Regions from separate parts of the Halobacillus sp. GSS1 genome, predicted to be linked through region 2. Evidence: riboswitches for the same ligand, from Rfam matches in the RefSeq annotation. Region 2 holds a riboswitch; each other region holds the start of a gene.
What was found. A riboswitch is a leader RNA that binds a small molecule or an ion and turns the genes downstream of it on or off. The one in region 2 is predicted to bind S-adenosylmethionine.

Region 1: another riboswitch for S-adenosylmethionine. It lies ahead of metK (methionine adenosyltransferase); the one in region 2 lies ahead of J0K78_RS12260 (thiolase family protein).
Region 3: another riboswitch for S-adenosylmethionine. It lies ahead of J0K78_RS14415 (methionine ABC transporter ATP-binding protein); the one in region 2 lies ahead of J0K78_RS12260 (thiolase family protein).

What each region holds. Positions count from the first base shown of each region.
Region 1 is NZ_JAFLHE010000008.1:99,120-109,071, forward strand. Features, by position in the region: gene menB (1,4-dihydroxy-2-naphthoyl-CoA synthase) at 1-90, shown strand, start outside; gene J0K78_RS14720 (o-succinylbenzoate--CoA ligase) at 199-1,662, shown strand; gene menC (o-succinylbenzoate synthase) at 1,659-2,756, shown strand; gene J0K78_RS14730 (hydrolase) at 2,818-3,129, shown strand; gene J0K78_RS14735 (hypothetical protein) at 3,259-3,546, opposite strand; gene ytkD (RNA deprotection pyrophosphohydrolase) at 3,748-4,215, shown strand; gene pckA (phosphoenolpyruvate carboxykinase (ATP)) at 4,565-6,157, opposite strand; SAM riboswitch class I at 6,921-7,031, shown strand; gene metK (methionine adenosyltransferase) at 7,301-8,497, shown strand; gene J0K78_RS14755 (gamma carbonic anhydrase) at 8,556-9,071, opposite strand; gene J0K78_RS14760 (alpha/beta hydrolase) at 9,131-9,907, shown strand; gene J0K78_RS14765 (tetraprenyl-beta-curcumene synthase family protein) at 9,928-9,952, shown strand, end outside.
Region 2 is NZ_JAFLHE010000005.1:107,790-117,741, forward strand. Features, by position in the region: gene J0K78_RS12220 (DUF6843 domain-containing protein) at 1-390, shown strand, start outside; gene J0K78_RS12225 (M20/M25/M40 family metallo-hydrolase) at 453-1,421, opposite strand; gene J0K78_RS12230 (cell wall-binding repeat-containing protein) at 1,654-3,288, opposite strand; gene J0K78_RS12235 (hypothetical protein) at 3,604-3,807, shown strand; gene J0K78_RS12240 (hypothetical protein) at 4,122-4,301, opposite strand; gene J0K78_RS12245 (hypothetical protein) at 4,573-4,983, shown strand; gene J0K78_RS12250 (hypothetical protein) at 5,097-5,315, opposite strand; gene J0K78_RS12255 (cell wall-binding repeat-containing protein) at 5,706-7,133, shown strand; SAM riboswitch class I at 7,479-7,583, shown strand; SAM riboswitch class I at 7,651-7,758, shown strand; gene J0K78_RS12260 (thiolase family protein) at 7,830-8,984, shown strand; gene J0K78_RS12265 (acetoacetate--CoA ligase) at 9,005-9,952, shown strand, end outside.
Region 3 is NZ_JAFLHE010000008.1:39,689-49,640, forward strand. Features, by position in the region: gene J0K78_RS14385 (acyl-CoA dehydrogenase family protein) at 1-1,426, shown strand, start outside; gene J0K78_RS14390 (arsenate reductase family protein) at 2,162-2,521, shown strand; gene gcvH (glycine cleavage system protein GcvH) at 2,605-2,988, shown strand; gene J0K78_RS14400 (toprim domain-containing protein) at 3,111-3,458, shown strand; gene J0K78_RS14405 (thioredoxin family protein) at 3,469-3,783, shown strand; gene J0K78_RS14410 (TlpA family protein disulfide reductase) at 3,920-4,342, opposite strand; SAM riboswitch class I at 4,433-4,538, shown strand; SAM riboswitch class I at 4,764-4,872, shown strand; gene J0K78_RS14415 (methionine ABC transporter ATP-binding protein) at 4,955-5,980, shown strand; gene J0K78_RS14420 (methionine ABC transporter permease) at 5,973-6,641, shown strand; gene J0K78_RS14425 (MetQ/NlpA family ABC transporter substrate-binding protein) at 6,673-7,527, shown strand; gene J0K78_RS14430 (carboxymuconolactone decarboxylase family protein) at 7,594-7,959, shown strand; gene J0K78_RS14435 (YuzK family famiily protein) at 8,156-8,326, shown strand; gene sufC (Fe-S cluster assembly ATPase SufC) at 8,569-9,348, shown strand; gene sufD (Fe-S cluster assembly protein SufD) at 9,368-9,952, shown strand, end outside.

The sequences.
Region 1 (9,952 bases), on a different contig from region 2:
TATTACACAACAGAGGAAGCCAAAGAAGGACGCGACGCCTTCAAGGAGAAAAGAAAGCCTGACTTCGATCAGTTCCCTCGCTTCCCTTGATTCGTCTAAATATATGAAATCATGTAAGAAGGGGCATCCTGTAGAAAGGATTGCCCCTTTTGTGATTGAAGGGTCACGATAACAGAACAAAGTAAAGGAAGGGTTGAAATGGGCGAACGTATCCCACATTGGTTAGATAAACAGGCGTCATTAAATCCACAGCGTCCGGCGATAGAAACACCGGACGGTAGAACCATCAGTTTTTCCGAACTAAGGGAAAAAAGTCGGGGGATGGCCTTTGCTCTTATGGAAAGCGGGGTGAAGCAGAATGACCACGTAGCCTTATTAGCAAGCAACAGTACGATGTACGCGGTTTTCATTCACGCGTTAAGCTATATCGGAGCGGTAGCTGTTCTTTTGAATACGAGGCTGACGCCCGCTGAAATTGAGTACCAGCTTACGGATGCCCATATTTCACACTTATATTCTGATGGAAGCCATGTGCCGATTGCTGTAGAAGCGGTAAAAGAGATAAACCTTGACGTCCACAGCCTTGAGCATTTAAAAACGGAAAAAGAAGGACTTCAAGAACTTCAAACGGACCTTGATCTCGATGACGTTTACACCATGATGTTCACATCAGGGACGACAGGGAAGCCGAAAGCAGTCATGCATACGTACGGTAACCATTGGCACAGTGCGATGGCGTCGGCATTGAATTTAGGAGTCTATGAGAAGGACAAATGGCTGAACTGTTTACCTTTATTTCATGTTGGTGGCTTTTCAATTCTGGTGAAAAGTGTCATTTACGGCATGCCGATCATGCTTTTAGAAAAGTTTGATGACCGCATGGTTCATGAGGCTATTCTGAATAAAGGGATTACGCATGTGTCAGTCGTAACGGTCATGCTGCAGCGTTTACTAGAAAGGCTTGATCATGGTACATATCCAGACCACTTCCGCTGTATGCTTCTTGGAGGTGGTCCTGTTCCAAAGGGAATATTGGAAAAGACATCAGCAAAAGAAATACCTGTTTTCCAAACCTATGGAATGACGGAAACTTCCTCACAAATCGCCACCCTCAGCCCGGAATTCGCTTTCTCCAAGCTTGGGTCAGCAGGTAAGGCTTTAAGCTCTGCGCACCTTTTTATAGACTGTAACGAGAGCGGAGAAGTTGGTGAAATCATCGTTCGAGGTCCTATGGTGTCGAAAGGGTATTACAACCGTAAGAAAAGGGAAGGCGAGTACTTGCGGACGGGCGATCTCGGATTTGAAGATGAAGATGGATTTTTGTATGTCGTGGATCGGGTGAAAGACGTAATCATTTCAGGAGGAGAAAACATTTATCCGGCAGAGGTAGAAAGCGTATTATCCTCCATGCCAGGCATACGGGAAGCAGGTGTAGCCGCACACCCAGATGAACATTGGGGAGAAGTTCCTGCAGCATACATTGTAACTGAAAAGGGCATCAGCCTGACTGAAAAAGAAGTGCTGGACTGGTGCAGAGAACGTTTGGCAAAATATAAATGCCCGAAAGAGATCCATTGGATCGATGAACTCCCGAGAAACGCGTCGAACAAACTATTGCGTAGACGCTTGTCATCCTCCGCCATGCAAGGAGAAGACCAATGAGAATCCAAACCGTTCGTTTAAGGAGAGTTTCTTTACCACTCAAAACTCCCTTCATCACTCACCAGGCTAAATTAAAAGAACGTCCACTTATCATTGTGGAGGTGAAGGATGATGCAGGCCGCATAGGTTATGGAGAAGTAACAGCCTTTCCGGAACCTTTTTACACTTATGAAACGATCAATACTGCCTGGCATATTCTTGAGGATTTCCTGATTCCATCTCTCTTGAAAAATGGAGCGGACCACCCTTCTGATTTTGCAGAACAAACTGACGGGGTGAAAGGTCATCCGATGGCAAAAGCAGGTCTGGAAGCGGCATTGTGGGATTTGTATGGGAAACAAGCAGACAGAAGTATGGGTGATTTACTTGGGGGGACCCGCTCATTTGTAAGGGCGGGGGCAGTCATCAGCTTGGGGGATTCGTTAGAAAAGGATGTGGCCAGGCTGAAGGAAGATGGCTTTCAAAGGTATAAATTGAAAGTGGTTAAAGGAAAAGAAAAGGAAGCGATAGAAAGAGTTCGACAAATCGATTCGGAACTTCCAATCATGATTGATGCTAACGGTCAATACAATCCCGAAGATATGAGTCATTTGCGTTCGATTGATGATTATGGGCTAACAATGATCGAGCAGCCTTTTATGGCAGGAGATTTTTATTGGCACAGAAGGTTGCAGGAGGAAATGAAGACACCCATTTGTTTGGATGAATCCATCATGTCCTTTCCTGATGCCGTCCAAGCAGTTGAACTTGGAAGTTGCCAAATCATCAATATAAAAATTAGTCGTGTCGGCGGGTTGACAGCAGCGATTCGAATCCATGACTTCTGCCAATCGCAGGGGGTTCCTGTATGGTGCGGAGGGATGGTGGAGTCCGGTATATCCAAAGCGCATAACCTTGCCTTGGCTTCCCTTCCAAATTTCACGATTCCCGGCGATTTGTCCGGTTCTACCAGGTATTTTCATAAAGACCTTGTTTACCCTGGAATTGTTATGGATGAAGGCACCATCGAAGTTCCTAAGAGAGCGGGGATGGGTATAAATGTGGATGTAGAATATTTGGATGAAGTAACGCTCACGTACAAGACGTTTTCTTGATCCACCTATTTGTAATAGGTTTCCTCTCTGTGGTTCACACTAGGGAAGAGGAGGGTGAACGATGGATAAGGATAAGTATTACATCAACATTGGAACAAGAGAAATCTCACTTAATCATGATGCAAACAATGACGATTTCACGATTTATGCGACAGAAGAAGAAGTGAAAGCTTTAAGAGAAGTTTTTGATGAGATTCATAATGCAGATGCAGAGTCTTTCTGGCGGTCGCACGTACCGTTTAACCCCTATCATAATGATCATGCAAACGATGAAGCGGATCTTGATATGAAAAAAGCGTTTCAAAAGATTTATGACCTTGGAGATGAAACGACTAAACATCATATCACCGAGATGGGTGTATTGAATGAATAATTGAACCGCTTCTTGAAGAAGAAGCGGTTCTCTATGCTGCATCAGAATATACCGGTCATATCTTCCATTTCCTCTGCTTGATTAAAAATGTCCTGAGGGATCACAATTTCTTCACTTTTTCTGGTGCTTTCACCCATCCATCCCTTGTAGATTTGTCATGTACAGGCCTTTATTTGAATAGTATTGCTCTGTTTCCTGTCCCATAGTTTCATTGGTCTGGTGTAAAGTCATGAGTTTAACCTGGTGAACAGCCTCATGTTCAGTTTCCGTTTTATCAACATAACTTTGTAAGCTTTGGTTAACCTCAGAATCTTTGGATAAAATTCCTTCCATTTTACCATCTTTTTCACTGCCACAAGCAATTAGTAAAAGGATCAAAAACAGACTCATCATTGTTACATAGTTTCGCTTAGCCATGATTGTTCCCCTCTCTTTTTGCTTTCTTTCTTGTACGCATGTGAAGGAACAATTGATTCATGTTTCTGTATATTTTTACAATTTTTTCAGGAAAGAGAGAAGTTTGTCTGCTGACCGGTTTGTATTTAGCGTGGCTTGTGGTACGATTTAAACAGGCGAAAGACAGAACGTATATCAAGGATTAAAGGCAGTTGAGCAGACATGAAAACATTTTATGATTATTACCACAACCCTGTCCGGTTATCTTTTGAGGATCATCCTTTTTCCGAGACGCCGAAACACGTGTGGGTGATATGCCGATACAAGGATCAATGGCTGCTCACCAAGCATAAAGATCGTGGTCTCGAATTTCCGGGTGGAAAAGTTGAAGAGGGAGAATCAGCGGAAGACGCCGCTGTTCGAGAAGTCAAAGAAGAGACAGGAGCCGTTATTTCTCATTTATCCTATATTGGTCAGTACCATGTAGAAGGTAAAGGGGGGACGGTCATTAAAAACGTGTATTTTGCTATGATTGATTCCATCGATGATCAGGATCATTACTTTGAGACGCACGGACCAGTCTTGTTCCGTCATCTCCCGCGCAATTTAAAATCGAATGATCGTTTCAGCTTTATGATGAAAGATGAAGTGTTGCCCGAGTGCTTAAAAAAGGTAGAAAAGTTCAACTGAACTTTTCTACCTTTTTTCTTATGTTTATTTAACTATCTGTCAGGATAGATGAAGGCTCAGTTTCGAGATATTTCCGTGGTTCGTTAAGTGGATAGGGGCGGAGGGGAATGGGGAGGCTCCTGCAGGGGAAAAGTGCATGGTGAGACCCCGTGGGGCGCAGTCCGAGGAGGCTCACCGCGCTCCCGCGGAAAGCGAGTCATCCCCGCAGTCCCAACCTACCGAACAATCGTCTCGAAACTGATTCTTCAAGAAAAGGGAGCTTTTGTGGAGTTAGGTGGATGGTATAGAGAAGGCGCCGTTGGATATCCAACGGCGCCTTCCTTTATATGAGGAGATGAGGAAACATGTGTTATGACCTGTGGTAGGTCGGTCCTGCTTTTTTGATTTCTTCGCTTGCATAAGTGAATTTCTTGAAGTTTTCATGGAACTTGTTGGCCAAGGATTTGGCATTTTCATCATATGCATCAGCGTCGGCCCATGTTTTTCTCGGAAATAACACTTCATCCGGAACCCCAGGGCAGTGTGTAGGAATGTTCAAGCCGAAAAATGGATCTTGATAAGTGTCAGCAGAGCTTAACTCTCCCTCCAATGCGGCATGAATCATGGACCTTGTATAGGACAATTTAATTCGCTGTCCCTCCCCATAAGATCCTCCTGACCAGCCGGTGTTGACCAGATAAACGTCTGCATTGAACTGGTCAATCTTTTCACCTAGCATTTCTGCATAAGTGGATGGCGGGAGGGGTAAGAATGGTGAACCGAAGCAGGCAGAGAAAGTAGCTTGTGGTTCTGTAATTCCTCGTTCAGTCCCTGCTAGTTTACTAGTATATCCACTCAAGAAATGATACATCGCCTGTTCTTTCGTCAACTTGCTGATAGGTGGTAGGACACCTGTTGCATCAGCTGTTAAGAAGATGATCGCGTTCGGATGACCAGCAATACTCGGTTGTACAGTATTGTCAATATGCTCTAAGGGATAAGCTGCTCGTGTATTTTCAGTGAGACTTGTGTCATTGTAATCGGGCTGATGGGTTTGTGGGTCCAACACTACGTTTTCCAGTACAGAGCCAAAGTGAATGGCATCAAAGATTTGTGGTTCCTTTTCTTGAGAAAGGTTGATACATTTCGCGTAACACCCACCCTCAATATTAAAGACCCCATAGTTTGACCATGCGTGTTCATCATCACCAATCAACCTACGTTTTGGATCGGCGGATAATGTCGTCTTTCCTGTTCCTGAAAGACCGAAGAATAAAGCCACGTCCCCTTCTTTCCCTACGTTGGCTGAACAGTGCATAGGCAGTACGTTCTTTTCAGGGAGGAGATAGTTCATGACAGAGAAGATGGACTTTTTAATTTCTCCTGCATACTCCGTACCACCGATTAAAACGATACGGTGTTTGAAAGAAATCATGATAAAAGCTTCTGAATTCGTTCCATCAGTTTGAGGATTAGCTTTGAAGGTTGGAGCTGATACCACTGTAAACTCCGCCTCATGATCTTCTATTTCCTGCTCATCCGGTCGAATGAACATTTGCTGTGCAAATAAGTTGTGCCAAGCGAACTCTGTAAGTACTTGAAGAGGAAGACGGTATTTTTCGTCTGCTCCGGCATAGCCTTTAAAGACAAACAATTCATTCTTTTCTTTTAGATAATCCAACACTTTATGATAGAGTTTTACAAACGTTTGATCATCTATAGGCTGGTTGACAGCTCCCCAGTGAACTTTGTCTTGTGATACATCATCCTTGACGATGAATTTATCTTTCGGAGATCTACCAGTATAAGTACCCGTCGTTGCCTGGATGGCCCCTTTTTCTGTCAGGGTACCTTCATTACGGTATAAAATCTTTTCCACTAAGTGTGGAACAGATAGCTGATGATGGACATGTTCTTGTGCAAGTAAAAGATTCAGTTCAGACATTTGATTAATGGTACTCATATGTGTCGACCCGCCTTTGCATTTAATTATGATCAACCTAATGTGAGATTAGTATAACACATTGAATTCTTTAGTCCATACTATACGTGAAAAAGCTTACATTTTATTTATTCTGAATTATCAAACGAAAAACCTGCTCTTTTATTCCACAATCTGGCAGGATTGTGGAAGACTCAATTTCGAGATGTTTCAGGGTTCATTATCGTGTTGAGCGCAAGGGGTGGCTGAGAAGCTACTCGCTTTCCTGTGGGGGAGTGCCGAGCTTCCTCGGGCTACGCCCTGCGAGATCTCGCCGTTCCCCTTTCTCCCACGGGAGTCTCACAGCTTCCCAACCCCCCCATTCAAAGAGGGGATAAACGAACCCCTTCACCAAAGCTGGATGGTCTTCCACTATCCCGGATATTGTAGGCATAAAACGCTCTGTATCAAGCTTCCAGGGTTCAAGTACCTCGGCTTGGAAGTATTATCCTCATACTCTCATCAAATAGAATAGCTGATTATTCATGAAGTGGTTTCCAGACACTGATATAGCAAAGGGGCGGAGGGGAATGGCGAGACTCCCGCGGAAAGCGAGTCATTCCCCGCAGCCCCCATACACTCAACAAAAATCTCGAAACTGAGCCTTCCACAAACTTTGAAAAAAGTATCTAATAATATATGTGAATTTCATTCAAACGTTTACTAAATACGGATACGTTAGAATGAGGTGGAATTCAATTGACAATAAATGAGGTTTTCGATACGATAACGGAGAACGGATACTCTCTTATCCAGAGTTGGTGGAGGGACAGGCCCTTTGAAACCCAGCAACCGTCATGGACATGACACGGTGCTAACCTGAAGCAAGGAGTACATGCTCCTTGGACGATAAGAGCGAAAGGAAGCAGCCCCTTTCCTCGAATAGGAAAGGTTTTTTCTTTTTATAAGGCTTTTTCCAAACAGGGGATGAGAACAACCAATCGCCTTTAGCCTTTGATGAAGAAATATTCGAATAGGAAAACCTGTATATATTCCTATGTAAATGCTCCATTGGTTGTGAAAAGAGGCAACAAGAACATATATGAAACTTATAAAAGGTTCTGCACATACTGGTAAAGAGTTCCGTCTAATACTTTGTACTTACAGAAGGAGGAGTTTTTAAGAATGCCAGCAAACCGCCGGTTATTCACATCAGAATCTGTTACGGAGGGACATCCGGACAAAATTTGTGATCAGATTTCTGATGCGATTTTAGATGAAATTTTAAAAAACGACCCAAACGCTAGGGTTGCATGTGAGACAACAGTGACAACGGGACTTGTATTAGTTTCTGGTGAGATTAGTACAAATACTTATGTAGATATTCCATCCATCGTCCGTCAGACGATTAAAGATATCGGTTATACTCGTGCGAAGTATGGGTTTGATGCGGATACATGTGCTGTTCTGACAGCAATTGATGAGCAATCTCCTGATATTGCCGGAGGCGTGGATGTAGCTCTTGAATCCCGTGAAGGGAAAATGAGCGATGATGAAATCGAATCGATTGGTGCAGGAGACCAGGGATTAATGTTTGGCTTTGCTAATAACGAAACCAAAGAATTGATGCCTTTGCCAATCTCCTTGGCTCATAAACTATCTAAGCGTCTATCTGATGTTAGAAATGATGGTACACTTGAGTATCTTCGTCCAGACGGAAAAACGCAGGTGACGGTAGAGTACGATGAAAACGACCAGCCAGTGCGCGTGGACACGATCGTTATTTCTACCCAGCATGCGGAAGAAGTGACGCTGCAACAAATCCAGGAAGATTTGAAAAAACACGTGATCCAGCCGATCGTGCCTGAAGGATACATTGATGAACAGACGAAATATTTTATTAACCCGACCGGTCGTTTCGTCATTGGAGGTCCACAAGGTGACGCAGGGCTGACTGGAAGAAAAATTATCGTCGACACATATGGTGGATATGCTCGTCATGGAGGGGGAGCTTTCAGTGGTAAAGACGCTACGAAAGTTGACCGTTCTGCTGCTTATGCTGCTCGATATGTTGCAAAAAACATCGTAGCTGCTGGACTTGCGGATTCAGTAGAGGTTCAGCTTGCTTATGCCATCGGTGTAGCACAACCTGTTTCCATTGCCATTAACACAAATGGAACAGGTACAGTTTCTGAGGAAAAGTTAGTTGAAGCTGTACGTGAACTATTCGACCTGCGTCCAGCTGGCATCATCAAAATGTTAGACCTGCGCCGCCCTATTTACCGACAAACGGCTGCATATGGTCATTTCGGACGTACGGATGTGGAGTTCCCATGGGAGCGCACAGATAAAGCGGAAGAATTGAAGGCACGCTGCCAATAAGAAAAAACCGTTCCAACTTTGTTTGGAACGGTTTTTTTAGTTCAGATAAATTATGGAATTATGATTCTCGTAATTTTTTATAATACTTCCCTTTTTCCACGTAACTTTTCCTTATCCGGTTGAGTTCTTTTATGTCTTCTTCATTCAGTTCTCTTATGACTTTGGCTGGACGTCCGAAAGCGAGTGTGTTCGGTGGAATCACTTTCCCGGGTGGGACAAGACTCCCAGCGCCGATGAAAGCTTGTTCTCCAATAACAGCGCCATCCAGAATAAGCGACCCCATGCCGATTAATGCATTTTCTTTTATATGGGCGGAATGAAGAGTGACTTGGTGACCGACGGTTACTCCATCTTCAATAATTAAAGGTTTGTCCGGGCTTTGATGTAAAAGGCTTAAATCTTGAATATTTGAGTTCTTACCAATATGTACGGGAGCAACATCTCCTCTAATTACGGTCTTAAACCAAACACTGGCGTTTTCTTGAATAGTTACATCCCCTGTAATCACGGCATCTTCAGCTACATAGGCATTTGGATGAATGTCAGGTATCTTTCCTTTATATTCGCAAATCATGAAAAACCCCCTTATACTAATACTATTGATAGTATAGCAGAAGAAAAGAGGGAGATGCTGTGAAGAAAATAGAATCAGTCAATGATCGCGCTACGGTTGTGCTCGTTCATGGAGCCTTTGAACATTCAGGGCGGTACCATGAACTGGTCGACCAACTTCAAAAGGATGGGTACTCTGTTATTTACGGCGATCTGCCAGGGCAGGGGCGTTCTTCAGGGAAAAGTGGACATATCCGTTCTTTTCAGGATTATGTCAATACCATAATGATGTGGATCCAAGAGGCGGACCCCAATAAAAAGATATTTTTAATGGGTCACAGTATGGGAGGTCTTGCGGTTGTGAGAACAATGGAGATTGCTCAACCAAAGGTGGATGGCGTCATTCTCTCTTCCCCTGCACTGGGACTTTTAAAAAAAGCGAGCCTGCCTTTGGAAATTGTTTCGTATATTTTAAACACTTTTATTCCATCATTAAGAATCAAGGCACCTCAAGATCCTGAATATATCACACGCAATAAGGATAAAATTATAGAGTTTCAACAAGATCCTTTGATTATTGATAAAGTCTCTGTTCGCTGGTATCGTGAATTTCAAAAAGCGACGAGAGAAGCGTTCTCTGATATTCAACGCTTTCCTGATATCCCTTTATTACTGATGCAGGCTGAAGATGATTATATGGTGAGAATAGAGAAGACAGTGGAATGGTTTGACCGCGTACAGGTAAAAGAAAAAAGGTACAAACAGTGGCCTGGTCTTTATCATGAAATTTACAATGAGCCTGAATGGAAAGATGTTTATCAACATACGCAATCCTTTTTAGAAGATCATATAAAGTAAATCGGCAAGGAGGATTTCTTTTGACACGTGCAGTCCCAGGCAACG
Region 2 (9,952 bases):
GGACAACAGGTAGGGGTAGATGAGAAGTGGTTAGTGCCTGAAGGTTTTAGTGGATGCGCGGTTATCCGCTATAATGTTGAGGGTGCGGACCCTCTCACAATTAACGAAAACAACGAATTCGTTTATGAAGTTCCTAGAGATCGAGTAATTGAGACATCCTCACCTCAGGATTACGGATGGGTCAACGAAGACCACGCAGGACCCTTCCAAATTTCTGCCTATTATGTGGATGAAGACGGAAAGATCACCGAGGAAATCCCACGGGAAGACATCGGGCCAGGTTCTAACGGTACATTTGTAGATGCCGATGGCACTGAATATCATCATGCTACCCAATATTTTAATGCGGATCGAAGTCCATTCACAAAGTGCCCAAAGATTGCACAGTAGAACGTAACCAATATGAAGAAGCAAAGGCAATTACCTCTGCTTCTTTATATTGTGTACTCAGGTTACTTTGACGTGCTCGTTTTGTTCATAAACTTCAATAAATCTGTCAACAACGTACTGAACGTAGACAAATGCTCCTGAATGCGACCTGGGAATTCCTCTTCAATAAAAGCCAGCGTATCTTTCTCTGTATGCCATATTTCCCCGTGTTTTACAGTCTGCTGATAACCGTCTAAATCTCCAATCTCCCAATTGGTCGCTTCCAGGTAACCATAAGGAATACCCTTCGCCTTAAACGGGGCGTGGTCGCTCCAATCCCCTGTCGTACCCGCTGGGTAATAAGGATTCAAACCCGGGTTGGTTTCCACATCTAATTTTTTCTTATCTGCTATATCCAAAGCCTGATCACGGATGAATCCATCTTCTCCAGCATTGCCATACACATACATTTGATCACCTGCAGCCAGACTGTCTAAGTTAATCATTCCAATCGTATTTTTGATCTCTTTCTCCGTCATCTGATCGGCATAATACTTAGACCCTTGTAATCCCACTTCTTCCGCACCAAAAGCTATATATACGATGGAATACGGTGTTTTTATGTTCTTTAACACTTCTGCTGTTTCTAACAGGACGCCTACACCTGACGCATTATCATCCACTCCAACTCCAGATGAGACGGAATCATAGTGAGCACCGACAATGATCTGTTTTGTGGATTTTCCTTCTTTGTAAGCCACCACATTAGACGAATCCTTCGTACCAGAATAGTTAAACTCCTGAACATCGGTCTCTAAACCCATCCGTTCAAATTGCCCCTGAATATAGCGAGCCGCTTCTCTTTCATTGTCTGTCCCCGCTACTCTTGGACCAATTTCATCAGCCAGGTACTGCATATGTTCATAAGCCATGGCCCCGTCCTTATGTACGAGTGAAGGATGGTAGGTAACTGGATCGGCCGATACACTCCCTACGAATGGAAGCAACCCAAAGACGAACGTCATCAAGAGAAGTGAAATTTTCTTTTTCATTGCAAAACTCCTTTAACCAAATTGGTTTATTTTGTCATATATTAATAGATGATCAGTGATAAAGGAATAGATTCGACAAAAACACAGAAAACTTTCATGAACGTATGTCGCTAGATCACCAAAAAAAGAGCGCAATATCCCATCATGGATACCACGCTCAACTCATCTATTATTCTCGTATTGGAGGATAAACATAGAGTTTGTAAAAGTAACTCGCCCGCCTTCTGATTCTTTATTTTACTTGTTCAAGCAACTCCTCAGAAACCGTCTCATCAATGGCTCCCGTACCACCTAATAAGGTGAAGTGGCGCACACCTAGCATTTTTGCTGCATCAGTAATAGAGTCATCTACTCTAGTAAGAGGAACCAGCAGGAACGTGCTATCCGTTTTCGCTGCAAGGACGGAACCTGTAAGAGCATCAGCAAAGTCAGCACCAGTGGCAAAGAACGCTTTGTCAGCTGGATTGAGCATAGTTGCAACCTCTGCAGATGTTTCGTAACGGTTTTTCCCACTATAGCGAACAGCATCCGGGAGTTGATCAAGAACACCATCAGAAACAACGATGCTTCCGCCAACGACTATACTTGATTGAAAGTCGGATAAAGCTGTCTCAGTAACTTCAGGAAGTTCATTTGGACGGGTTAATAAAATGGGATAACCTTTCTCCGCTGCATGAGAAGCGATGGATAGAGCATCCGGGAAGTTCAACCCGTTTGCGACAACCGCTTTCGATGGCGTTCCATCCAAAACAGCTGCAATGTAGGCGGCTGTCTCAAAGCGGTCTTTTCCGCCAATCCTCTCTGTTTCAAGACCCAAGCCTTTCAGTTGGTCCTCCACGTATGGGGTTACTGCCCCTTCTTCTCCCAGAATAACTGCCTTTTTCGCATCTAATCTATGAATCTCTTCTTTCACAGTTGAAGGAAGCGTAGAACCCGTTAGTAAGATCGGTGCATCCAACTTATAGGCTAGTGGCGCTCCTGCAAGCGCGTCAGGGAAGTCGTCTCCACGAGCGATGATGACAGTTTCGGCACTCTCCCAACCATGAGCGGATATTTCCACTGCGGTTTCGTATCGGTCCATGCCTGCAATCCGTTCAGATGAGATTGGGATGATCGTTTTAATCGTTTGCCAGAACTCTTCCGCAATCCTCCTATACCCTTCTTGTCCAGGATGGACGTTCTCTGGATTCGGCAGAAATGCTGGATAGTTCTCAGCTATGGCATCGAATGTCGGAACATAACTGCTCCCCGACTGTATAGCAATCGTCTCAATAACCTGGTTTAAAGACTTCATCAGCTGTACAAAAGCTGCTTGCTGATCGGCAGGATAAGCATAAAAAGGGTTGTAATACCCCATTACAACGACCTTGGCTTCAGGATTCAAGGTATGTATCGCACCCATAATCCCAATATAATTATCCTTCACGACTTCAAACTTATCTTTAACAAATTCAGGATCCTGCAAATCCTCGGGGTTATTTCTAAGCACACCGAGAAAGTCGTTGGCTCCTACGCTTAAAGTAATAAGGTCTGCGTTACTAACTGCAGCTTGAGTCTCTGTATCGTTTTGCAGCTGTGTCAATAAACCTTCGGATGTTAAACCCGGCACTGCGAACTCTTTGGTAAATGACCCTAGCCGATAAAGGTTCTCTAAATCCTCCGCAACGAAATCAGCATAGCCTAAACCTGGCGTATTATCCGATTGAATACCAAAAGCTAATGAGTCTCCAAGCGCGACATAGTCCCAATCTTTTGCAGAATGATCGTTTTCTTCTGCAAAAACGAACGACGGAGCTAACATTATGAAAACGAGTGACAGAATAGCAAATAACTTTACCTTATTCCTCCACATAACTCTTTGATCCAACATGTCCCCTCCTTTTTGTGTTCTTTAACAAACACGAACAAAACCCAATATAGAACACTACCTTATATAATTAGACCTTTTCTTATTTATTCCTGCAAAACTCCTTTGATCCAGCCCCAAATCTTTGCTCAAGTAATGACCAAATTAAGAAAGCGGGAAAACACAAAGGTTCTTGATAGGCTGAGTTCATGCCCAGCCCCTTCAACACAACCTATGGCAATCCTGAAACCACAGTATTTGGTGGATTACCAAGCAGGCAAAGGGGTATAGGTTTACACACATGTTTCAAGACAAAACTTATTAGGATGTGTGAATATGGATAAACGTTCTCTAAAGGAAAAGCTGAAATGGTACCTCCCTCTTCTATCCTTTGTCTCATTTGCGGTGATTTTATGGTTTGCCTTTTTTAAAGTGGAAGATAAAACGTGGAGTTTTGTCACATTGATGATTGCTTTCATAGTCCTGATCCCGGCTAAAATAGATATAAGGAAAGCAATGAGAAGAAATAAAGAAAAGTGAGAAGGCTCATTTAAGCCTTGCTACTTTAACAAGAAGAGTTAAGAGGAAGCATCTCGATGTATTCAAGGGAGAGTAATTCTTTCTCCTATCTCCAGAGAAGAGCTACGACGCACAGGTCGATAAGCTAGTTTTTCACTAAAAAAAGTTAAGAAAAGGAACAGGTGCTTTCATTTAAAAAAAGCAATCATCAAAATAAGACTTCCATGGATATGAAAGCCTTATTCCTTCGATACATATCAAAAGTAAACGTAAACAGTTTCTAAACATTCAAAGGCGTTACAACAAGCACCATACTTTCACTGTACTTCCTGCACTCATCGCTCTTCTCTTTTATTTCGTGCTTCTTTCAGAACATGCAATGCTTCATTGTAGTGATAGTTAATTTCTGCTTTTGATTTTGCTTTTTTCATTTTTTCTACGTGCATTTGGAATTTCAGAATAGCATCATCAAGCTTTTTATTTCCAGTCCGTCGAAAAGGAATTAAATCCCCCATATCACTCTCTCCCATCGTATTGGCTTACCTTCTACAATACGAATCGATATGGAAAAGGTGTGGATGCGGGCAATTGTACTAGGGAGATGGAGATATGGTGACAAATACAAGTGTTAAGTCCTGGGATTTCAAACGGGACAGGCACTCAACTTTATTCTACTAACTTATAAGGATAAAGGTTTCTATACCCTCAAGGAAGATTACGGTTTTCCCCCACCCTCCGTAGGTGAGATAATAAAGACATTTAATAGAAAAGGAGGGAATGCCTATAATGTCTAAGTTATTACGAACAACTATGTTTAGAAAACTACTTAGCAGCTTATTTGTTTTCTTATCTATACATGTGTACTTAGTCTTTGTATTCCTCTTATTTGGCGAGTCCCAGGGCATCCATGATTATGTGTTTGGATTTTTTTGGATCGGTATCCCATCTATATTTATATATGCTCCCGTATGGTCATTACTAAGTGATCACCTCGCTTCCCTAGTTACAAAAGAAACCAAAATCTCTGTCAGACATCGAAGTTATTCCCTTTCCTTTCACTTATTAGGTGGGATCGTCGTTCTATTTTTTATCAGTCGGGTTTTCACCATATTTTCAATCATTGCTGCTTTCCTGTTCTGGGTTTTCGATTCATACTTATTAGAAACGATAAAAAGACGTAATCAGCATAAGCAGTGAGATTCCATAAAAAGAACCTGGTAACAATGGTCCACCGTTGTTACCAGGCTTTTTTCTTGCACGAACCGTCTGTGATCAGCATCTTATTTATGAGAAAACTAGAAATGGAAAAACTATGAGAGGTTCGAACTAAATCCATATAAATACGCGACCAACTTATTAAATTCCTCATCAGAGGAACACTCAATCTGCAAATCAATAAAGGTCATCACAATTTCTTCGTCCTCAAACGGAAAATGGCTGCTATCTACATTGGTTAAGATCTGCCGTTTGGATAATCCCTTTTGTAGTAATACATCTACGGCCTGTTTCATTGAAGATACTTCTGCCATTTGTATGCCCCCTCAACTTAGTAGTCTTGTTTAAATCCACCTAATCATGCCTTTCGATTAAAAAAACAGGAAAGACCTGAGGAAACCAAGAATTATATATTCTTGTATATATTATTTACTACGTCTTTCTTCTAAATTCCTGCTTTTCATGCCGAAATATAAACGCTCTACCAAGATTAAACAGAGATGTCCCAATCTCACTTTGCGATTCTTTAAATCTATCAGACACGTAGACCAATGAGTCGATATATGTCATAAAAAATAGATAGCTTTACTTCGAAGACTGATTTATAATCCTTTTAGTGAACTCGAATGGAAGGTGATGATCCCGTTAAAATCAGCGGTTGTACTGTTGCTTAAGTCCTATTGAAGTTAAAAGTAAAGGGGAAAATGAAACGAGTGAAAAAATTTGTCGGTTTTACAGTTGCTGCTCTATTAACGTCTACCTTATTGACCACACCTGTCCTTGCCACAAGCGAAACACCTTTTAAAAGTCTGGAAGATTTCAAGAAACAAAAGCAGGTTCCGAATGCCCAGGAAATTAAACTGCTTGGCTATAACCAATGGGGAGAATTTGAAGAGGAAGAGCCGAATAATACCATGGCCCAGGCCAATCACATAACAACTGAGGATCTCGCCGTTGGCACATTCACAAAGAGTGATAAAGATTATTACAAGATTGAAATCAATGGAGATGAAGAAGTGGATCTGTCTGTATCTCTTTTCTCTATGAATGAAGATGAAACCAACATGCAGCTGAATGTAAATGTTTATAACTCCACCGGTGAAGAAATGGATAGCTACTTTGAAGGTAGCGACGAGTATGGATATGGGGGTGGATTTTATCTGGACCCGGGCGTCTACTACTTTGAGGCTTCTGATTTAGCTGACTTGAATAATGGGGAAACATACATGTTTAGTCCTCTTGTTCTCGAAGATGAACCATATATTGACCGTATCGCCGGTGAAGACCGCTACCATACAGCGGCAGCTATTGCTGTACGTAGAAGTGCTGGGTATCCAAGCGACCATATCATCCTTGCAACGGGAGCTGACTTCCCTGATGCGCTTGCAGGGGCGCCGCTTGCGTTCTACTATGATGCTCCCATTCTTTTGACCAGGAAAAACTCTCTTCCGCAGATTACAAAGTCAACGATTGAGGTGTTAGGCGCCAAGCATGTCACGATCCTTGGTGGCACAGGTGCCATTTCCAAAGATGTTGAAAACTCACTTGTGAAATTAGGACTGGATGTCGAAAGGATTTCAGGAGCTGACCGGTACGAAACCGCAACAGCCATTGCCGAAGTGCTTCCAGCTAGTGATGGAGCCGTGGTCGCGTACGGAAGAAACTTCCCTGACGCGCTTTCCATCGCACCGGTAGCCGCAAGCAACATGATGCCGATCCTTTTAACAGAAAAAAGTAAACTCCCGGATGCTACGAAACAAGCCATCAATGATTACGACTTCACCTATGTCGTAGGTGGTGAAGGAGTGATCGATCAAAAAGTATTCTCTCAACTTCCAGATCCAGAACGGATATCCGGGAAAAACAGATATAGCACATCGATCGCAATCGCTGAGTACTTCGAACTGGAACCGACGTTTGTGAATATCGCGACTGGAGTGGATTTCGCAGACGCTCTTGCAGGAGCCACTTATACGTATGGTGAACCGTTATTGTTGACTCCTACCAATTACCTTTCGCCTGAGGTGAAAGATTATTTTGTTAAGAACGAAACCTTCTACTTCACTATTCTTGGTGGCACGGCAGCTGTCAGTGAGAATGTGGAGGATGAGATTCTGGAGCTATTTGAATAGGTTTCTACTACTCTACTATTCCATGGTCAGCCTTAACAAAATGCAAAGTCAGAGCATTAAGTAAGAACAGATTAAACACCACCAAGTAGTCAATCAGGCTTGGTGGTGTTTTTCTACAAATTATCCTAGAAAACTCCAAAAATGCCTTATCGTTTGGTTAATCACTTACTAAAAACGGAACCTCAAGGGAAAGATTATGGAAACACCCTTGACTCTTTAATTGCCGGGGATCATTACAATTTCTACCACACTCAAATAAAATAAATTTTCACACTTTTCTCTAAAATGCATTGACACATACCCTTTCCCTTGCTAACATGGCACTTAACCAAATAACGAAAGAACATCTTATCCAGAGAGGTGGAGGGACTGGCCCTGTGAAGCCCGGCAACCGCTATTAATATAGCATGGTGCCAAATCCTACTGAGTGAACGCTCAGGAAGATAAGAGATTTACATAATCTCTAGCCTCTCTATCAATGATAGAGAGGTTTTATATTTTCCAACTGAATACATATTTCTTATCCAGAGAGGCAGAGGGACTGGCCCGTTGACGCCCGGCAACCATCAAGCAGCCGCTTGAAAAGGTGCTAATTCCTGCAGGAGATGATCCTGGAAGATAAGAAGAGCCAAGAGCCCTCTTCTTATTTTTGTGAAGAGGGCTCTTTCTATTTTACAAAAAGGAGTGTCTACATAGATGAAACCCGTACTTTTAGATGGCATTCGTACCCCGTTCGGAAAATGGAAAGGGGCTTTGAAAAAGAAATCCGCAGCAGAACTTGGATCACATGCGCTAAACGCTCTAATTGAGAGAAATCCGATAGCCAAACAGGCAGATGGTGCGCTACTTGCCCAAGTGATCCAGGCTGGGGGCGGCCAAAATCCTGCCAGGCAAGTCGCTTATAAGGCGGGGGTGGAGATCAATACACCTGCCATCACATTGAACAATGTCTGCTTAGGAGGAATCGCTACGATTGCGGATGCCTCCCGTAGACTGCAGTTGAACGAAGGAGAATTATACATCGTCGGTGGTTTCGATTCGATGACTAACGCTCCTCATACCGCTCCTGTACGTGCTTCTTCAGGACTCGGTCATAGCATACTGAAAGACACCTTACTGAACGATGGTTTGTGGTGCGCCTTAAGCGATGTGTCGATGGGAGCTCTTACCGATGAGAAAAACCGCTCCTTTGAAATTAGTCGAGGGGAACAAGATGAGTATGCGGCCCTTTCCCAGCAACGAGCATCAAACGCTCAGGAAAAAGGCTGGCTGCAGCCAGAAATCACTCCTTTCTCAGGATTGCTTGAAGAAGATGAAGGTATCCGCAAAGGAACGACAGTTGAAAAGTTATCGAACCTCTCCCCTGCCTTTTCCAACGAAGGCACGATTACGGCAGGCAATGCGTCTCAAATGACGGACGGGGCGAGCGTTGGGATCGTTACCACGAAAGAGAAAGCAGAATCACTCGGACAGGATACGCTCGCAGAAATCATCGATTGGTCCGAGATTGCCGGACCAGATCCGAGTTTACAGACGAAACCATCGCAAGCGATTCAAGAACTATTAGACAGACACCAATTGACAACTGACGATATCGATCTGTTTGAAATCAATGAAGCTTTCGCCAGTGTGGTGATTGCCAGCTGCCGGGATCTTGGCATCGATTATGACCGCGTCAACGTCAACGGTGGCGCGATCGCTCTTGGTCACCCATTAGGCGGCACAGGGTTTCGACTCGTTTTGACCCTTGCCCATGAACTGAAACGTCGCGGCGGTGGAAAAGGCATCGCGTCCCTTTGTGGCGGTGGCGGACAGGGCATGGCCCTATTGATTGAAGTTCCTCATACATAATTCGAAAGGAGACATATCCAATGAATACATCAATTACCGCTCAGCGCTCCCCTTATCTTTGGGAACCATCGAGCGAAAGAATAGAACAATCGCATATCAAAGCTTTTGCTGAATCTACCGGCCAGCCGCTCTTTCCATATGAACGGTTCCACCGCTGGTCCGTTTCCCACCTTTCTGAATTTTGGTCAGCCGTTTGGGATTATGCAGGAATTATCGGAGATAAAGGCGACCGTGTTTTTGTCCCTGGCCCTTCGATGCCGGATAGTACATGGTTTCCGGAAGCACGATTGAACTTCGCTGAAAATCTGCTGCGCGGTTCTCTTGATCGAACCGTTGCCTATGAAGCGAATGAGGAAGGTGTTCAACGAAGCATCACTTTACATGAGCTAAGGCAATCCGTCGCCAAAGCACAGGAAGGATTGAAGCGATTAGGTGTACAGGAAGGCGATTGTGTCGCCGGGGTCACGACGAACGATATCCAGGGATTGGTGGCATTGCTTGCGACGACCTCACTCGGGGCGACATGGACCTCCTGTTCCCCTGACTTCGGGACGAAAGGAATCGTCGACCGCATTGGTCAGGTTAAACCGAAAGTATTGATTGCTCCTCTCTCCTATCAATATAAACAGAAGCCGTTCCAAATCGAGGACAAAATCAAGCAGACGACGGAACATCTGGAAGGACTATCCGCACTCGTCACTTTCGAAGGGAAAACGGATATTGAAGGGATTGAATCTCTTTCATGGAACGAGCTATGCAACAATGAAGCACAAGAGCCGACGTTCGAACCCGTTCCTTTTAATCACCCTTTATATATTTTATATACATCTGGAACAACGGGACTGCCGAAAGCGATCGTCCATTCGGTCGGTGGGACGCTTCTGCAACATGTGAAAGAGCATCAGCTCCATTGCGATGTCCAGCAAAATGACGTGTTGTTCTGGTACACCAATACCGCTTGGATGATG
Region 3 (9,952 bases), on a different contig from region 2:
TCTACCGATTGTTTTCTTCGGTAATGAAGAACAGAAACAAAAATACCTTCCATTGCTTGCTACAGGGGAGAAAATTGCTGCGTATGCTTTAACAGAGCCTGGTTCAGGATCCGATGCTCTTGGAGCAAAAACGACAGCAAAGTTAAATGATGCTGGTACTCATTATGTATTAAATGGAGAAAAGCAGTGGATTACGAACTCTGCCTTCGCTGATGTGTTCGTCGTATACGCCAAGATCGATGGAGATAAGTTCACGGCGTTTATAGTGGAGCGTGACTACCAAGGCGTATCTACAGGTCCAGAAGAGAAAAAGATGGGAATTAAGAGTTCTTCCACTCGTACATTGATATTAGAAGATGCGGAAGTCCCTGTTGAGAATGTTCTTGGAGAAGTTGGGCGCGGGCATGTCATCGCATTCAACATTCTAAACGTCGGTCGCTACAAACTGGCAATTGGCGGAGTAGGTGGTTCTAAGCGAGCAATTGAGCTTTCGGTCAAGTATGCCAAGGACCGCAAACAGTTCAAGACTCCAATCGCAAGCTTTCCATTGATTCAGGAAAAGATCGGTTCCGTAGCAGCCAACACCTATGCAAATGAGAGCTCCGTATATCGTACGGTAGGATTATTCGAACAAAGCATGGGTAAATTGTCTGACGAAGAGCTGAAAGATGGCGCTGCCGTTGCTAAAGTCATTGCAGAATATGCAATTGAATGTTCATTGAACAAAGTGTTTGGAACAGAACTGCTGGACTTTGCTGTGGACGAAGCTGTACAAATACATGGTGGATACGGTTTTATGGCTGAATACGAAGTAGAAAGAATGTACCGTGATTCCCGAATCAACAGAATCTTTGAAGGTACGAACGAAATCAACCGTATGATCGTCCCAGGGACACTGTTGAAGAAAGCAATGAAAGGAGAGTTGCCTCTCCTTCAGCAAGCACAAGCCCTTCAAGAAGAAATTATGATGATGATGCCGGAAGAACCGGGTGTAGAAGTTCTGGAACAAGAGAAATATTTATTGAAAAATGCGAAGAAGATTGGTCTCCTTGCTGCTGGTCTTGCCGCACAGAAATACGGAGAAAAACTGGAAAATGAACAAGAACTTCTTGTAAATATCGCGGATATAGTAGGCGAGATTTATAACATGGAATCTGCCGTTCTTCGTACGGAGAAAGCAATCAATAAATCAGGTGAAGAGAAGAACAAACAGAAACTCCTCTATACACAAGTGTATGTGCAGGAAGCCTTCAATCGAATCGAAGGACATGCGAAAGAAACATTGATTGCAGCGGAATCCGGGGATTCTTTAAGAATGATGCTCGGTGCCATGCGTAAACTGACACGTCATACACCAACAAATGTTATTCCTAAGAAGCGTGAGATTGCAAAAGCATTGATTGAAGCTGAAAAGTATACGGTTTAAAAAAATAAGATTGAATGTCACACAGGGCCTGCACTTTCGAAAACGCGAAGGTGCAGGCCTTCGTTTTTCTCTATTCATCTTAAACAATATGGCAGGTTTCTTGAAGACTCAGTTTCGAGACTTTCCAGGGTTCGTTACCTGGATTGTGCGCCAGGGGTGGCTGGGAAGCTACTCGCTTTCCTGCGGGGATGACGGCAAGCCTCCTCGTGCTACGCACTGCGGGGTCTCGCCAGCCAATCCATTCCCGCGGGAGTCTCGCAGCTTCCCAACCACCCCTTTCGATGTAAGAGAGAAACGAACCCCTGTACAAAGTTGGATGGTCTTCCACCGTCCAACTGTTAGAGGTATAAAGCGCTCTGGATCAAGCTTTTAAGTGCTATGGAGATATTCTATAATCCACTTCCCATAATCATACGAGCTGACTTTTTAATCGTGGTTTTGAGAATCTTTCATGGCAAAGGGGCGGAGGGGAATGGCGAGACTCCTGCGGGAAAAAGGTGCAGGGTGAGACCCCACAGGACGCAGTCCGAGGAGGCTCACCGCGCTCCCGCGGAAAGCGAGCTATTCCCCGCAGCCCCCATCCTCTCAACAAAAGTCTCGAAACTGAGTCTTCCACAATCGGGAGCGATTATGGAAGAGCGTGAGGTGAATATGAAGACAATCTAAGAAATAAATGAAATCTTTGCCTTCGTTGTGATAAAATATTAGACAACAAGAATGAAGGAGGGTGTGGAGATGTCTTTAACCTTCTATTGGTACCCAAATTGTGGTACATGTAAAAAAGCTAAAAAGTGGTTGGATGAGGAAGGGATTGACTACGAATCTGTACATATTGTTAACAATCCCCCTTCAGAAGAGCAGTTGAAGAGCTTTATTGCTACTAGTGACAAACCTGCAAAAAAATTCTTTAACACTAGTGGGAAAAAGTATAGAGAACTGAATATGAAGGAAAAGCTAAAAGAAGCAGAAGAAGCACAGATGATTGAGTGGTTAGCATCTGATGGAATGCTGATTAAGCGGCCCATCCTAACTGACGGTGAAAAAACAACGGTAGGGTTTAAGCAGGAAGAGTTTGAAAATGTTTGGGCTCAGTGAGCACATTATTGGGAATAGAAGCCTATAGCTTTTATGTTTATATTGGTTATTGAATTTTAATTATTATTTTGGAGGTAATTGACATGAGCGTACCTAAAGACCTGCGTTATTCTGAAGAACATGAATGGGTGAAAGAAGAAGGGGAAAAAGTTAGAGTCGGTATTACTGAATTCGCGCAATCAGAACTTGGAGATATCGTATTCGTAGAACTTCCAGAAGTCGGGGATGAGCTGGAAGCGGATGAGCCGTTTGGCAGTGTAGAGTCTGTGAAGACAGTTTCTGAACTTTATGCTCCTCTTAGTGGTAAGGTTGTCGAAGTTAATGAAGACTTGGAAGACAGTCCGGAATTTGTTAATGAATCTCCTTACGATAAAGCCTGGATGGTTGTTGTTGAACCAAGTGACAACTCCAAGGTCAATGATTTGATGACCGCGGAAGAATATGAAGCAATGATTGATGAAGACTAAGGATAGTGCATTGGACAGGCAGGGCTTTAAGAAACCTTGTCTGACATGATCACGTTTGATCTTAATCATGTTCAGACCATGCCTGACAGGCATGGTCTGTTTCTATATAGTAGGTGATGAAGATGGATGGAGAACGAATCGTCATTGTTGAAGGAATCACGGATAAAAAGAAGTTGAACAAGGTTCTTGATGAAGATATTGAAATCATCTGCACCCATGGGACTTTAGGAATCGAGCGGATGGAAGAAATGATTTTTGATCACAATTTAGATGATCGGACCGTGTATATTCTCGTGGATGAAGATGACTCTGGCTACAAATTAAGAAAACAATTGACGGAAGAGCTTCCTCACGCCGAACATATCTATATAGATAAGGCCTTCAGAGAAGTAGCAGCTACGCCGGAAGCTGAATTAGCAAGAGCCTTACTTAGTAGGCATTTCAACGTAAAATCGATTTATTTAATATAGGAGGATGGCTGTGGAGGAAATAAAAACATCACCAGAAGTAAAGAAGCACTTTGATGCTCCACAAACGACCCTCACCTTCGTTCACAGCCCTTTTTGCGCAACGTGTCATTTAGCACGTCAAATGCTTACAACACTTGAAGCGGTCTTTGATCGGGGAGTTTTTAAGGAAATGAATGCTTCTCTGCACCCTGAATGGATGCAGTATTATAAGATTAAAAGTGTCCCATGTCTGCTAGTGACGAGGGATGGGGAGGTAGAGGAAAAGATATATGCTTTTCAATCTGTCTCCTATATGTATGAGAGAGTCGTTGGTTTTGTTGAATAGTGTATGTATTTCCCAGGAAATGACCACTACTGTAGAATTGAAAACTTCTCTTATTAAATATGGTTTGGAAGTTATTCTATAATAAAAAACAGGGAAGACTCTCCAGAGTCTTCCCTGTTTTTTCTAGTCATGAATATCATACGATTTCTCCTAGTTTGCTTACAATATCTAAGAAGGAGGACTGATCACCAAAATTCGCATGGATATTACCTTGTTGATTGATGATGATGGTGGAAGGAACGCCATCACAATTGTACATGTCATAAACGTAACGTCCTTCGTCAGAAAGAGTAGGCTGCATTAAAAACTTTTCGGTGAATTCGAGACCTTCCTCTATCATCCGTTCCCTTCCAGAAACATTGATCGTCAGCATCGTTACTTTTTCATGATCCATCGTTTTGAACAGTTGTTCTTTCATAGGTAAATCTTTCCCGCAATCTGGACACCAGGAGGCCCAGAAGGTCAAGACAATAACTTTCCCTAGGTCGTCTTCCAGTTTATAGATTGAAGATTGATCGTTAATATAAGGCAGTTCAAATAAAGGGGCTTGTTCACTCAATGTCATTCTCCTTTGTATCTGGCGAAGTTATGGATTGACGCTAATCTATGTCCCATGCTAACATAATTATTAATTTCATATCGACATCTTCACTTATCCAGAGTGGCGGAGGGACTGGCCCGACGATGCCCGGCAACCGGCAGGTAGACTGTACGGTGCTAAATCCTGCGAAGTCTTTGACTTTGATAGATGAGAAATGTAAACGCGATCAATCTCTTCTATTAAAGAAGGGATTTTTTTATTGTGTAAATCGCGTGAATATTTGATGTTTTGGTTTATAATTGATCGTTTTTTTTTATTTTTGATCGACTTTATTTTCTGAACAATCTGTTTTGGAGTTGACACAAAATTCGTACGGTGCTAAAATCCTCTTTGTGCTACTTAAACGAGTTAAAGTGATAATAATTTAATAGACTAAAATCTCTTATCCAGAGTGGCGGAGGGACTGGCCCGATGATGCCCGGCAACCGGCAGAACTATTTTGCTCAGGTGCCAATTCCTGCAAAGTGAAAAACTTTGACAGATGAGAGAACAGATTTTTAGGTAAGATTAAAAACGCCGCTCTGTTCTCATAACAGAGCGGCGTTTTTTTGGAAGTGGAGGGAAATCATCATGATTACAATTAAAGGACTATCAAAGATATTCCACACGAAAGATCAGGATGTACGAGCTGTGGATGATTTAAGTCTTAACATTAACAAAGGGGAAATTTATGGGGTGATCGGCTATAGCGGTGCCGGTAAAAGTACATTTATTCGTTTACTGAACCGGTTGGAAGACCCCACAGAAGGAAGCATTCTTGTCGATGATCAGGAACTCACTTCTTTAAGCAAAGGAAAATTAAGGTTGGCAAGACAAGAAATCGGAATGATCTTCCAACATTTCAACTTGCTTTGGTCGCGAACCGTTCATGATAATATCGCTTTTCCATTGGAAATTGCCGGGATCCCTAAAGCTGAAAGGCAGAAACGAGTCGATGAATTGATTGAATTGGTGGGGTTGAAAGGACGTGGAGGTTCTTATCCATCCCAATTGAGTGGCGGACAAAAGCAGAGGGTGGGGATAGCCAGAGCACTTGCAAACAACCCTAAAGTTCTTTTGTGTGATGAAGCTACATCCGCCTTGGACCCAGAGACCACGGATTCGATTCTTGATCTTCTTGTGGATATTAATGAAAAGCTCGGCCTTACAATCGTTCTGATTACACATGAAATGCATGTAATACGCAAAATTTGTCATCAGGTGGCGGTTATGGAAGAAGGGAAGATTGTGGAGCAAGGGGAAGTCTTGGATGTCTTTCTTCATCCTCAAAAACCGGTAACGAAGAAGTTTGTGGATCAGGTGATGGGAGATCCGGAAAAAGAGACCTCCCTGCAGTTGATCAAAGATAATTACCGATCTGGAGAAATTATACGCCTTCACTTTGTCGGAGAAAGTACAAATCAAGCACTCATCAGCGATTTATCCAGGAAGTTTGAAGTAGATGTCAACATTCTGCATGGGAAAATCACCCAGACGCAAAAGGGTGCGTATGGAACAATGTTTGTACAGTTTGATGGAAATCAAAAAGAAGTCGAGCGTGCCATTGATTATATTGGGTCAACATCTGTAGAAGTGGAGGTGAATCCACATGTTTAATGAATGGTTCCCGAACGTAAGAATGGAAGACATGATTACAGCTACAAATGAAACCCTCTACATGACTCTGGTATCTGTCGCGGGTACGTTTGTTTTAGGTTTACTATTGGGCCTGCTTCTTTATTTGACCGGCCCTGGGGGTCTTTGGGCAAACAAAACATTGAATTGGATCACTGCCTCTATCGTTAACATATTTAGAGCGATTCCTTTTATCATTCTCATTTTATTGTTGTTCCCGTTTACTGATTTTCTGATTGGAACTATTCGAGGGCCTCAAGCAGCGCTACCTGCACTAATTATTGGTGGAGCTCCATTCTATGCCCGTTTAGTGGAAATTGCTTTGAAAGAAGTCGATAAAGGTGTTGTGGAAGCCGCAAAATCTATGGGAGCGAAGTACTCGACCATCATTTTTAAAGTATTACTCCCGGAATCGATGCCAGCGCTTATATCGGGAATTACTGTAACAGCGATCGCATTGATTGGATACACCGCAGTAGCAGGTGCAATTGGATCAGGTGGACTTGGCGACTTCGCCTATTTCTACGGCTTCCAAAGAAGTAATTTTGATGTTGTATTTATCTGTACCATTTTAATCATATTGATTGTGTTTATATTCCAATTCATCGGAGATGCGATCTCACGGAAATTGGATAAAAGATAAAGATAAAATAAAGAAAGGGAGAGAATAAAAAATGAAAAAAATCTGGACGAGTTTAATCGCCGTATTATTTATCCTTGTTCTCGCAGCTTGCGGGTCATCGAATGAGGAGGAAACTTCATCAGGATCTGAAGGTGAGGATGGAACCAAAGAGATTAAGGTAGGAGCTACTAGTGTTCCTCACGCTGAAGTTCTTGAAAAAGCAAAACCTATGCTCGAAGAAAAAGGAATCACATTAGAGATTGAAGAATATCAGGATTATATTTTACCGAACCAAGACTTAGATGAAGGTCGAATCGATGCAAACTATTTCCAAACGATCCCTTATATGGAGACTCAAGAAGAAGAGAAAGGATATGACTTTGCAAACCTCGGTGGTATCCACATTGAGCCGATCGGAGTTTATTCTCAAAAGTATGAAAACCTGGAAGATGTAGAAGAGGGCACGACGCTAGTCATGAGTCGTTCCGTATCTACTCACGGACGAGTTCTTTCTCTCTTAGAAAAAGAAGGGCTGATCAAATTGGATGAAAGTGTTGAAAAAGTAGAAGCTACGGTACAGGATATTGTAGAAAACCCTAAAAACATTGAATTTGATACAGGTGTAGATGCAGCAAACCTTCCCCAGGTTTATCAACGTGAAGAAAACGTGCTTGTAGCTATTAATACAAATTATGCGATTGAAGCTGACTTGTCTCCAAGTGAAGATTCAATTATTCTCGAGGAATCTGACTCTCCATATGTAAACGTTGTTGCTGCTAATAGTGAAGATAAAGACAATGAAGCATTGAATACCCTTGTAGAAGTTCTTCGTTCTGAAGAGATCGTAGACTTCATAAAAGAAGAATATGACGGCGCTGTTGTGCCGGTATCAAGTGATGCTGAATAACGGATAAAATGGGTGGCTGCGGTTTATACTAACCGCAGTCACTTATTTTTATTGGGAGGTTTTCGTATGCAGGAACAAAATATGACGTGGACGCAAACGTATTTACATGATTATAAAGAAGGAATGGGAGCCTTCAGAGAGCACATGCCGGAAGTTTCTCATAAGTTCGATGAATTTACACAAGAATGCTTTAAAGCAGGGGAATTATCTAAAAAAGATAAGCAATTGATGGCATTAGGAATCAGCATTGTTGCACAGGACGAGTATTGCATGATTTACCACACGAAGGGCTGTGTCGATCAGGGAGCAACAGAGAAGGAAATATTAGAAGCCTGTGGTGTGGCTGCGGCATTTGGAGGAGGAGCAGCTTTGAGCCAGGCTGTAACACTTGTACAGGATGCATACATGGATTTGACGTCAACGGTTAATTGATCCACTTATTAGAAAATTCGAGAAAATCGAATGTATTCTAAACAATCGCTCTAGGTAAACGCTTACATCAGAGAAAAGAGTTTGATTTGGTGAATTTTAGAGTTTCAAAGGGCTTTGTTTGGGTATATTATTTGTGGTATTTTAAATTGTGTAAATAATCTGAAAGGATTGATTCGTTATCAATGACGATCTGAATTTGAATTACACTGCTGATATGGAGAAAGCCATGCACCAGTCTCATAACATGAGTTATGCGGAGTACAGCAGAAAGTTGGATACACGCTTGAAAGTAGAAGAGAAACGCCAACGTGAATTCGAAGAGAGTCAGAAAATGATTGCCCAAGTCGACCGTCAATTGCATAGATAATTCATGACATTAGATGAAAAAATCAGGTGTGTTTAGCCACCTGATTTTTTCATGTTATAATACACATGAAAAATGTAGAAATTTGTTTGTTACATGTCCGGTTCAACGTTTTCAGCTAATGGGAAAAAGTTGATAACAAGCACTAAATGATATAAGATTATAATGAGAATAAATTGAGAATAGTTCTTTGTTTCCGATTAACTTGGACATTCGATAAAAATAGATACTGGAGGTATTCATTTATGGCAGGATCAACTTTAGAAATCAAAGATCTTCACGTAGAAATTGAAGGTCAGGAAATCCTTAAAGGTGTTAATTTAACAATCAACGGTGGGGAATTCCACGCTGTTATGGGACCGAACGGAACCGGTAAATCCACGCTGGCTTCCGCAATCATGGGTCACCCTAAATATGAAGTAACAAAAGGTGAAGTATTGCTTGACGGCGAAAACGTTCTTGAAATGGAAGTGGACGAGCGAGCTCAAGCAGGTCTATTCCTTGCAATGCAATATCCTAGTGAAATCAGTGGTGTGACAAATTCTGATTTCCTTCGTTCTTCTATTAACGCTCACCGTGAAGAAGGCGACGAAATCTCTCTTATGAAATTTATCAAAGAGATGGACGCGAAGATGGACACACTTGATATGGATAAAAACATGGCTCAGCGTTACCTTAACGAAGGTTTCTCCGGCGGTGAGAAAAAACGTAATGAAATCCTACAATTGATGATGATTCAACCAGCGATTGCCATCCTGGATGAAATCGATTCAGGTCTTGATATCGATGCACTGAAAGTTGTTGCAAAAGGAATCAATGAAATGCGCAACGACGCTTTCGGCTGCTTGATCATCACTCACTACCAGCGTCTATTGAACTACATCACTCCTGATAAAGTACACGTTATGATGCAAGGACGTGTTGTCAAATCCGGTGGGCCAGAACTTTCCCAGCGTCTTGAAGCGGAAGGTTATGACTGGATTAAACAGGAACTTGGCATCGAAGACGAAACCGTTAACGCGTAATTAAGATAGGAGGGTAATCATGACAGTAGAAGTCTCACTACCATATGACAAAGAGTACATCTCACAATTCTCCCAAGGGCAGAACGAGCCTGAATGGATGAAGAACCTTCGTCTTAGCGCCCTGGAGAAATCGGAATCTTTACCGCTTCCGAAACCAGATAAAACGAATATCTCCAAATGGAACTTCACAGAGTTCGACCACCACGTAACAGGTGATCGTATTGATTCTCTTGATGAACTTCCAGGTGAAATCAAAGATTTCTTAGATGAAGAAAAAAAACAGCAAAACCTGGTCATTCAGCGTAACCATACAGTGGCATACGGGACGATTGATCAGAAACTGAAAGATCAAGGTGTCATTTTCACAGACATCGGGACGGCTCTAAGAGAGCACAGTGAATTGGTAGAGAAGTATTACATGAACGATGCGGTTCACATGGATGAGCATCGTTTGACTGCTCTTCATGCTGCTCTCATGAACGGAGGAATTTTCCTTTACGTTCCAAAAAACGTTCAGATAGAGGATCCGATTCAGGCGATTTTCTGGCAGGAAGATCCAAAAGCTTCCTTGATTAACCACATCTTAGTAGTAGCTGAAGAGAAT